3 regions of the Desulfosporosinus sp. BICA1-9 genome follow, and region 1 is predicted to be linked to each of the others. Evidence: riboswitches for the same ligand, from Rfam matches in the RefSeq annotation. Region 1 holds a riboswitch; each other region holds the start of a gene.
The links. Region 1 has a riboswitch for thiamine pyrophosphate ahead of thiD (bifunctional hydroxymethylpyrimidine kinase/phosphomethylpyrimidine kinase). Riboswitches for the same ligand answer to the same signal wherever they lie in the genome.

Region 1 (3,130 bases):
GTTGAGGAGTACAATAGCGAGAATTTAGAGTTTCCACTTAGCTTATCTATAGGATCTGCTGTAAGTGAGAAAACGAATGTGAATGTTGATATGGTCTTTAAAGAAGCTGATGATGGCATGTATCGGGAAAAACTACATCGAAGTAAAAGTACCCGCAGTGCCATAGTTCAGGCACTTATGAAAGCTTTAGAGGCTAGAGATTTTATCACGGAAGGGCATGCCGATCGTCTGCAAGACATAGTCCTAACCCTTGGAGAAGCAATGGGATTAGCCGAGCGTACTCTTGCAGATTTGCGATTGTTGGCCCAATTTCATGATATCGGCAAAGTGGGTATTCCAGATCGTATACTTTTTAAGCCTGGGCGTTTAACCTTTGAAGAATTTAAGGAAATGCAGCGACATAGTGAGATTGGACATCGGATTGCACAATCTGCCCCGGACCTGCTTCCCATTGCCGATCACATTTTGAGACACCATGAATGGTGGAACGGTCAGGGCTATCCTTTAGGACTTAAGGAAAACGACATTCCCTTAGAGTGCCGCATTCTGGCGATTGCGGATGCCTACGATGCCATGACAAGTAATCGTCCGTATCGAAAAGCCATGAGCCAAGAGCAAGCTTTTAATGAATTGATGGCAAACAGCGGGCTTCAATTTGACCCAAAATTAGTACCTATATTTGTTAAAGTATTTAGTTTCGATCAATCGTCGATCCGTCCGATAGGCTAAGATTGGTTTTACTGGATCAACATAACCCGAGGGAAATACTACTCAATGAGTAGTATGGGAATTAGAGGAAGCTGAAAAACTGACAAGTTAAGAGAACGGTGTAGAAATCGTGTCCGATAGGATTGACTAATCACATTTTCCATGTTATTTTTAACAAAATATATATGATGTGGGCAGGGGAGCTAGAAAGGCTGGCTGAGATTTAGACCCGATAAGGTCTAAGACCCTTTTAACCTGATCTGGATAATGCCAGCGTAGGTAAGCAGTTTTTACTCTTTTATGAAGATGAAAGAGCACAAACCCTATTCTGGGGATCTGTGCTCTTTTTAGTTTTTAAAGAGAGAATATTTAATAATGGAGGAGGTAGTCACCCGTGAAAAAAGTACTTACTATAGCTGGTTCAGATTCTAGTGGGGGAGCAGGGATTCAAGCTGATCTAAAAACGTTCTGTGCTCATGGTGTCTATGGAATGAGCGTAATAACCGCAGTCACTGCCCAAAATACCCAAGGAGTTTTTGCTGTTCAGGATATCTCAAGAGAGGTCATTGCTCAACAAATCGAAGCAGTTTTCGACGATATTGAGGTCGACGGAGTGAAAATCGGTATGGTTTCCCAAGTTCAAACTATCGAGGTGATTGCAGAAAAGTTGAAACACTATGCGCCTCAAAGGATTGTCTTAGACCCAGTCATGGTGTCTAAAAGCGGTTACCACTTGTTAAACCCGGAGGCAGAAGTAACTTTGAGTAGGGAATTATTGCCCATGGCAATGATCGTCACCCCTAATATTCCAGAGGCTGAGGTCATGACCAAAAGGTCTATTGGCACGCTAAAGCAAATGGAAGAGGCTGCTAAGGTGATTTATCAGATGGGGGCTAAGAATGTACTTTTAAAGGGGGGACACTTAGAGGATGACTCTGTAGATATCCTCTTTGACGGTCAGGAATTTAGTTATTTTAGCTCGGTTAGGATTGCTACTAAGAATACTCATGGGACAGGATGTACTCTTTCATCGGCAATCACTGCAAATCTGGCGTTGGGGTACAGCCTTAATCAAGCAGTCTCCTTAGCCAAGGAATATATCACAATTGCCATTCAACATTCTTTAGCGATCGGAAAAGGCGTAGGACCGACTCATCACTTTTACACATTATACAAAAAGGCAGGATTAATAGAGTGAGTATAGCTTCAAAAAATAATTTAAGTATGTTTAATTTTTCAACCCTTTGGTTTGGCGCAGCTATTTCAGTCGCCGAAATTTTAACCGGCGGGCTGTTGGCTCCCCTAGGATTTAAAATGGGGGTTTTGGCTATCCTGATTGGACACTTGGTTGGAACCTCACTTTTGGTGTTAGCAGGAATCATCGGAACTAATGAGCGCATTCCTGCCCTGGTATCAACTCGAATTTCCTTTGGAAAATACGGTTCCTATCTATTTTCTGTTTTAAATGTTTTACAATTATTGGGTTGGACGGCTGTGATGATAATCGTCGGGGCCAGGTCGGTTAACCAGATCAGCAAAACCTTATGGGGATTTGATCAGCTGACGGTTTGGAGTCTGATTATTGGAGTCTTTATTATGATTTGGGTATGGCTTGGAAAAGATAGCGGCTGGAAAAAGGCGAACCACATAGCTGTGGTGCTATTGTTCTTGTTAACGATTATCTTGAGCACTATCATTTTCAGCAACCATGAACTGTTTACCAAACAGGTTGTCGGAGATATGTCTTTTGGCTTTGGTATAGAATTAGCTGTAATCATGCCTTTATCCTGGTTACCATTGATCTCTGACTACACACGCTTTGCTAAGTCAAGGAGAGACGGTGCCTGGGGCAGCTGGCTTGGATACTTCTTTGGCAGCAGTTGGATGTACATTATCGGCCTGGGCGCAGCGATCATCGCCTCGGACGCTGATCCCGCCGCAATGTTATTAGCAGCTAATCTCGGTATTGTAGCCTTAGGAATTATTGTCTTGGCTACGGTAACCACTACCTTCCTGGATGCTTATTCGGCTGGGGTCACATTTCTCAACATTTTCCCTAAATTAAATGAGAAAACGGTTGCCTTGGTCATGACTGGGATTGGAACCGGACTTGCGATTATCGTTAATATTGAGCAATATGAGCATTTTCTTTATGCCATTGGATCAGTGTTTGCGCCCTTATTTGCCATTCTCTTGACGGATTATTTCCTTTTAAAGAACAAGAAAATCCAACCTGAGCTTTTGATAAACTGGGGTACGTTACTCCTCTGTGCAGTGGGTACAGCTTTATACTATAGGTTTATCAAGTTAGACTTTGTTCTGGGCTCTACAATTCCTGTGATGCTGATTATCAGCATCTTACATTCTATAACATGGAGGTTGACTGCTAAATGGAAATACGTGAAGTAATCTTTGAAAACCT
Region 2 (3,130 bases), on a different contig from region 1:
TAAAGGACATCCAAAAAACGACTGTTAAGACGACTAACATAATCGGATAACCCCAAAATGGAGAAAGAATCCAACGATCTAGTCTATCTGTAAAGGTAGGTTTAGCTGGATTCTCGTGCTTCCTAAACTGCGGTAAAATTGCCGAAATATATTGGTACTTAGCATCCGCAATGGCCATTTCAAAATGGTCCTTAGTCCAGCCCTCTCTCTCATAGTCCTGCAGCAAAGACTCCCCTGGAAGAGGAGTCGATTCTTGTAGTTCGTAATTAACTGCCTCTCCAAGATCACAGCAAGCATCCCTGCTCTTACCTATTGGCAACTTTCCAGAATTTATCTTCCACGTTTGCCCAATTTCCGGATCTCTCTCCAGACGTTTTATAGCTAACCAGCGCAATGGGTACCTCGTGACCCATAGAGTATCTACCAATAACGCTTCCATTGCGAGAATCTTTTGTTCAAGTACTTTCGGATAACTGACCTCATTCGGTAGAGGGTCGTTTTCCAGCTTTCCAACCCGAATGGCTTCCGTTAAGAACTCCTCAATTCCTTTTCCTTTGGCTGCAACAATTTCGACGACTGGAACATTTAAGGCTAATGCCAAATTTGAAGACTCAATCGTAATTCCTGCAGACTGAGCCAAATCCAGCATATTTAAACCGATCACCACACGAGGCACTAGTTCAAGGATTTGAAGAACTAAATAGAGGTTACGCTCAATATTTGAAGCATCAACCATAGCCATAACAACATCTGGTTTTTCGCGAATAATATATTCACGCGTTATAATCTCTTCTTGTGAGTATGCGGTCAAACTGTAGGTTCCTGGTAAATCAATCAGCTCTATTTCCTGGCTGGCTCTTTTGACGACACCTGACTTGCGTTCAACCGTCTTACCAGCCCAATTTCCGACCTGTTGGTTCGAGCCCGTTAAAGCATTAAATACAGTACTCTTACCTACATTGGGATTTCCAATAAGCGCAATTTTCATGTCCAGCCGCCTCCCCCCTCTGAGCATATGTATGTCCAAGCGGCATCATCACGTTTTAACTTTATTATAAATCGTTTGAATTTATCGACTTGCTAATAAAGGGTCATAACATTTGGGATCTTTTTTACTTACAACAATTTTAGCACATTCTGCACGGCGCATTGCTAAATAATACCCTTTCAGCCGAACTTGAAGCGGACCACCGAAAGGAGCTTGACGAACAACTTCTAATTCGACACCTGGAACAATACCCATATCCATCATCCGGCGACGCAAAGCTCCTCCGCCATCAATGCGCTCCACACGTGCCCATTCACCTGTTTTTAAGTCTCCCAAAAAGCGCTCCATCGTCATCCCTCCTCACGGAAATGATAATCACTCTCACCTTAAGTCGAATAATAACTGAGAATATATCTCATTTATTCTAGAATACTCTTCTTTCTAGTTACTGTCAATATATATTCTCTGAAGTACAACGTAAATTTCTCTACTTTTAATAACCAATCTCAGGATTTGCAAGCTTCAACGAGTGGGGCGCTAAGGCAAATAGCGCAAGTAATATTGGGAAATTATAGATTGCGCCGCAACAATCATTATGTTAGAATGACATAAATTAATATGGTAACAGGGGAGCTAGAACTTATGGCTGAGAGGGGCAATCTGCCCGACCCTTAACCTGATCTGGGTAATGCCAGCGTAGGGAGGGTTGAGAATAAGTACGCCGCATTACATGCGGTATTTTTTATGTACTAATCAGACTCCCATGCCGCTATGCGGCACCACTAACAGACTCTCTCACGAAAAACTTGTTCATAAGAAGGAGGAAAAAACGATGGCAAAAATCATTATGGCCTTACAGGTTATCCCTAAAGTGGAGGAATCCCGCATTTACGAAGTTGTGGACGAGGCGATCAAAGTCATTGCCGCCAGTGGGGTTCCCTATGAAGTTGGTCCTATGGAGACAACAATGGAAGGCGAACCAGACCAGCTTTGGGCTATCATCAAAGAAGCTCAGGAAGCTTGCATTCGTGCTGGAGCCTCAAGAGTGATGGCCTACATTAAAATGGATTATGTCCCGAGTGGCTCAACGATTGCTGAAAAAATCGCTAAGTATCGAACATAATAATGGGTTGTCTGAAGTGGAAAGGGATTCCCGCCCTACTGTTCTTTCTCTTTTTTCTAGGGACATGGCAAATGGTAGTTACAATTGCGCAAGTTCCCCTCTGGCTTCTCCCCACCCCCGCTCAAATAGCCAAAGCCTTATGGGAGACTCGCCAACTAATCTGGATGCATACTCTGATTACTTTAGTTGAAACAACAGTTGGCTTTGCACTTGCCGTCGTCTTCAGCCTGATCACAGCAGGCGTGATGGTCCTATCCCCTTGGCTAAAACGCCTACTATATCCGTTTCTAATTATTTCACAGACGGTTCCACTGATAGCCGTTGCACCTCTTTTGATCCTTTGGCTGGGTTATGGACTTCTGCCTAAAATAATGATTGTCATTATCGTGTGTTTTTTCCCGGTTACTATCAGTCTAATCGAAGGACTAGAATTAACTGATGCTGACCTCCTAAATCTATTAAGAAGTATGGGGGCTTCCCGTTGGCAAATGTTTTATATTGTTCGTTGGCCTAACGCTCTTCCTTCCCTTTTTGCCGGCCTGAAAATCGCCGCTACCTATAGTGTCATGGGGGCCGTGATAGCAGAATGGTTGGGTTCCAGCTCGGGATTAGGAGTTTATCTGACGCGCTCTTCACACTCTTTTTTGACAGACCGTGTTTTTGCCGCAATTTTTACAATTACCGCCTTGAGTTTTCTTTATTACGCCCTCATTACCCTCCTTGCACGACTCGCATTACCGTGGATCCATAGCAAAAACCAAAGTTGATTAATAAAAGAAAATAATCATGAGGGAGATAATAGTATGAAAAAGCTGCTTGCTTTATTAATTATTCCTATTCTTATACTGTCAGGGTGCGGGGTCAAGTCTACATCACCCGCGACCTCCGCGACAGAGCCACTTACCTCAGTAACCTTAATGCTGGACTGGACTCCCAATACGAATCACACTGGGCTATTTGTTGCCCAAGAAAAGGGGTATTTCTCAAAGGAGGGTTTAGATGTTGAATTCATCCAGCCT
Region 3 (3,130 bases), on a different contig from region 1:
TCTTTATTTTCATCCTTATATCTTTTCTTAATATCAATATGCAATTCATATGCCAAGCCTAGTGAACTCGTTCAACAAAAGTTGAACATCGAGACTTCGGTGACGTAAGTCTCCAGTACGATAGTATCCAGTGGAGAGTATCGCCGTAGCCGCAAACCCGAAAAGCATACCTATCGGCGTAGGATAGACTTATGCCGAAGGCGCAGATCCACTAACGAATACTATCGCGCCGTAGGATGGAGTCTACTTCCTTCGCCGCCAAGCGGTCCTATTGGGAAAGGAGGCTTTCGTCACCGAAGCAGAGTACGGGGTACCACTCCCACTTACAAGAAGTGGGAGTCTCACGATTGGATGAAACTTCTTGGCATATGAATTGCATGTTTATTATAGTCATCACAGGTATGCACTTGTTTTTCCGTTCTACTCTGTGAATCCAAAAATAAATTAGTATGGAGAGGATGTGATTTAATTGTCATTAAAAGCCGCCTTTATTTTCCTTGCACCTCAAGCCGACCCTTCACTACATCAGGCAGATATTCAAACTCCACAGGTTACTCTACTCATTCGGGGAGTCCAAAATTATCAGGAAGCTGTTATTCTTGCACAACAACTGGTTACTGAAGGAGTTCAGGTGTTGGAATTATGCGGAGGATTTGGTAACATTGGGACGGCAAAGATCGTTGAAGCTGTAGAACAGAAAATTCCAGTGGGTACAGTACGATTTGATAGTCACCCCGGTTTGAGCGGAAAAAGCGGAGATGATCTATTCTTAACTTAGCCACCAAGGGCTGTAAGGATAACTCATCAAACTCTTACTGTCACGTTAGAAATCCTGACACCATAGCTAATCAATTTCCCCGAGAGAAAAACTCAAATTTTTCAATATACTTTATTCAATATTTACACCTTAACTCTTTTAGTTATATAATGGCATAGATGTAATACTAACGCAGGCAAATAATGCCCACTCACAACTAAATACGTCTTTTTGCTAGGGGCGCCCTTCGGGGCTGAGATGAGGAAACTCGATCCCTTTGAACCTGATCTGGTTAATACCAGCGGAGGGAAGCTAATCGTTATGCTTATAGAAGTATAAATGAGAACTGCTTACCGCAGTTCTCATTTTTTTTTAGTTTATACCCTCCCTGGTTCCTTGGTAGTGAGACGGGAATCCTTAGCAAAAAGGTATGAAGAACAGATGAAAGGAGGATGGTCTGTTGCAGATTATTCTAAACGGTGAAGCGCAGGAGCTTACCCCAGAATGTACCGTATTCCAGTTGCTCGAAAACAAAGCTGTGACCCTAAAAGCTGGGGTCGTGGAGCTCAATGGGAAAATTCTAAAACAAGAGCTCTGGCAAAGTACTGCAATAAGTGATGGCGATAGTTTGGAAATCTTAATTTTTATGGGAGGTGGCTGATACCGTGAACGATATCATACAGGGTATAAATCCATCGGATGACAGTTTACTCATCGGAGGAGTCAATTTACTCAGTCGTCTGTTCGTAGGAACCGGTAAATTTTCGTCTCATGAAATTGTGCCCCGAGTACTGGAAGCTAGCGGCTCCCAGGTGGTAACAATGGCTTTACGCCGAGTAGATTGGAAAAACCCTCAGGAGAATATTCTAAATTACTTACCTCAGAACACCATTTTATTGCCGAATACCTCCGGTGCACGCACTGCTGAGGAAGCCGTGCGAATCGCCCGCTTGGCTCAGGCTGCCGGCTGCGGGAACTGGGTTAAAATCGAGGTTGTACAGGATCAACGCTACCTTTTGCCGGATAATTGGGAGACGATTCGGGCCACAGAACAACTCGCGAACGATGGATTTGTGGTACTTCCTTATATGAGCCCGGATTTGGGGGCAGCCAGGCGTCTGCAGGATGCCGGCGCGGCAGCAATTATGCCCTTAGGGTCACCAATTGGAAGCAACCGTGGCTTACAAACCAAAGAACTTATTCGGATTTTGATCGAGGAAATTTCCCTACCGATTGTTGTCGATGCTGGCATCGGACGACCATCCGAGGCAGCAGAGGCCATGGAAATGGGAGCGGCTGCCGTACTTGTAAATACGGCAATTGCGACAGCAGGAGATCCGGTGTTCATGGCCCAAGCCTTCCGCTTGGCCGTAGCCGCAGGACGGCTGGGCTATTTAGCTGGACCGGGAGAACGACGAGTAACAGCCGAGGCGTCTTCCCCCTTGACTGGTTTTTTGCAGGAGGGTTAACGTATGTTCTACGAGCAAAAGACTGAATGGCAACAAAGGCTCCCAGAATCGATCTGGACGAGTTATAGCAGAGTAGACGTAGAGCGGGTGTTAGCCCGTGAAACTGTTCTCCCAGAAGATTTGGCGATCTTGCTTTCCCCAGCTGCCCAACCATACCTAGAGCCAATGGCCAAAAAGGCTCAAGCTTTAACTATCCGCCATTTCGGCCGCACGATCGGTTTGTTCACTCCCTTATATCTTGCTAATTTTTGTAGCAATAGCTGCCTGTATTGTAGTTTCCACGCTGGAAACGAAATTGTACGGTGCAAGCTAAGCGTCGAACAGGCTATAAAGGAAGGTGAAGCCATCTCATCGACTGGGCTGCAACATTTGCTGCTCTTGACGGGAGAATCCCGCTCACAAAGCGGACCCGCTTACATCGAGCAATGCGTCCGTGCTTTACGACCAATGTTTGCCTCACTGGGACTTGAAGTGTATCCCCTATCCACTGAGGAATACCGACGTTTGTACGAGGCGGGGGTTGATTCTGTCACTCTTTTTCAAGAAACCTACCAGGAAAGCACCTATGCTCTGGTACACCCTTCCGGACCAAAGCGGGATTATCACTACCGCTTGGAGGCACCGGAGCGAGCCTGTTCTGCTGGAATCTCCTCCATAAACATCGGAGCGCTCTTAGGTATCTCGGACTGGCGGCGGGATGCCTTTTATTCAGCACTCCATGCCGACTACTTGCAAAGAAAGTACCCCGGGGTCGAAGTAGCTATTTCAGTACCACGCCTTAGGCCCTATGCCGGCAGTTTTAGCTCATTTGCGACTCCCGTAACGGATGCCGCTTTAGTTCAAATTATTCTGGCTTACCGATTGTTTCTACCTCGGGCTGGGCTTACCTTGTCCACACGAGAAA

Region 2: another riboswitch for thiamine pyrophosphate. It lies ahead of JL57_RS24845 (thiamine-binding protein); the one in region 1 lies ahead of thiD (bifunctional hydroxymethylpyrimidine kinase/phosphomethylpyrimidine kinase).
Region 3: another riboswitch for thiamine pyrophosphate. It lies ahead of thiS (sulfur carrier protein ThiS); the one in region 1 lies ahead of thiD (bifunctional hydroxymethylpyrimidine kinase/phosphomethylpyrimidine kinase).

The regions. Positions count from the first base shown of each region.
Region 1 covers NZ_JUEE01000247.1:190-3,319, forward strand. The annotation lists partial or broken gene JL57_RS30385 (diguanylate cyclase) at 1-729, shown strand, start outside; TPP riboswitch at 895-1,008, shown strand; gene thiD (bifunctional hydroxymethylpyrimidine kinase/phosphomethylpyrimidine kinase) at 1,103-1,906, shown strand; gene cytX (putative hydroxymethylpyrimidine transporter CytX) at 1,903-3,117, shown strand; gene thiM (hydroxyethylthiazole kinase) at 3,099-3,130, shown strand, end outside.
Region 2 covers NZ_JUEE01000202.1:19,257-22,386, forward strand. The annotation lists gene feoB (ferrous iron transport protein B) at 1-988, opposite strand, end outside; gene JL57_RS24840 (FeoA family protein) at 1,070-1,336, opposite strand; TPP riboswitch at 1,605-1,709, shown strand; gene JL57_RS24845 (thiamine-binding protein) at 1,821-2,111, shown strand; gene JL57_RS24850 (ABC transporter permease) at 2,114-2,878, shown strand; gene JL57_RS24855 (ABC transporter substrate-binding protein) at 2,915-3,130, shown strand, end outside.
Region 3 covers NZ_JUEE01000154.1:80,492-83,621, forward strand. The annotation lists gene JL57_RS19605 (DUF6506 family protein) at 470-778, shown strand; TPP riboswitch at 984-1,084, shown strand; gene thiS (sulfur carrier protein ThiS) at 1,218-1,418, shown strand; gene JL57_RS19615 (thiazole synthase) at 1,432-2,226, shown strand; gene thiH (2-iminoacetate synthase ThiH) at 2,230-3,130, shown strand, end outside.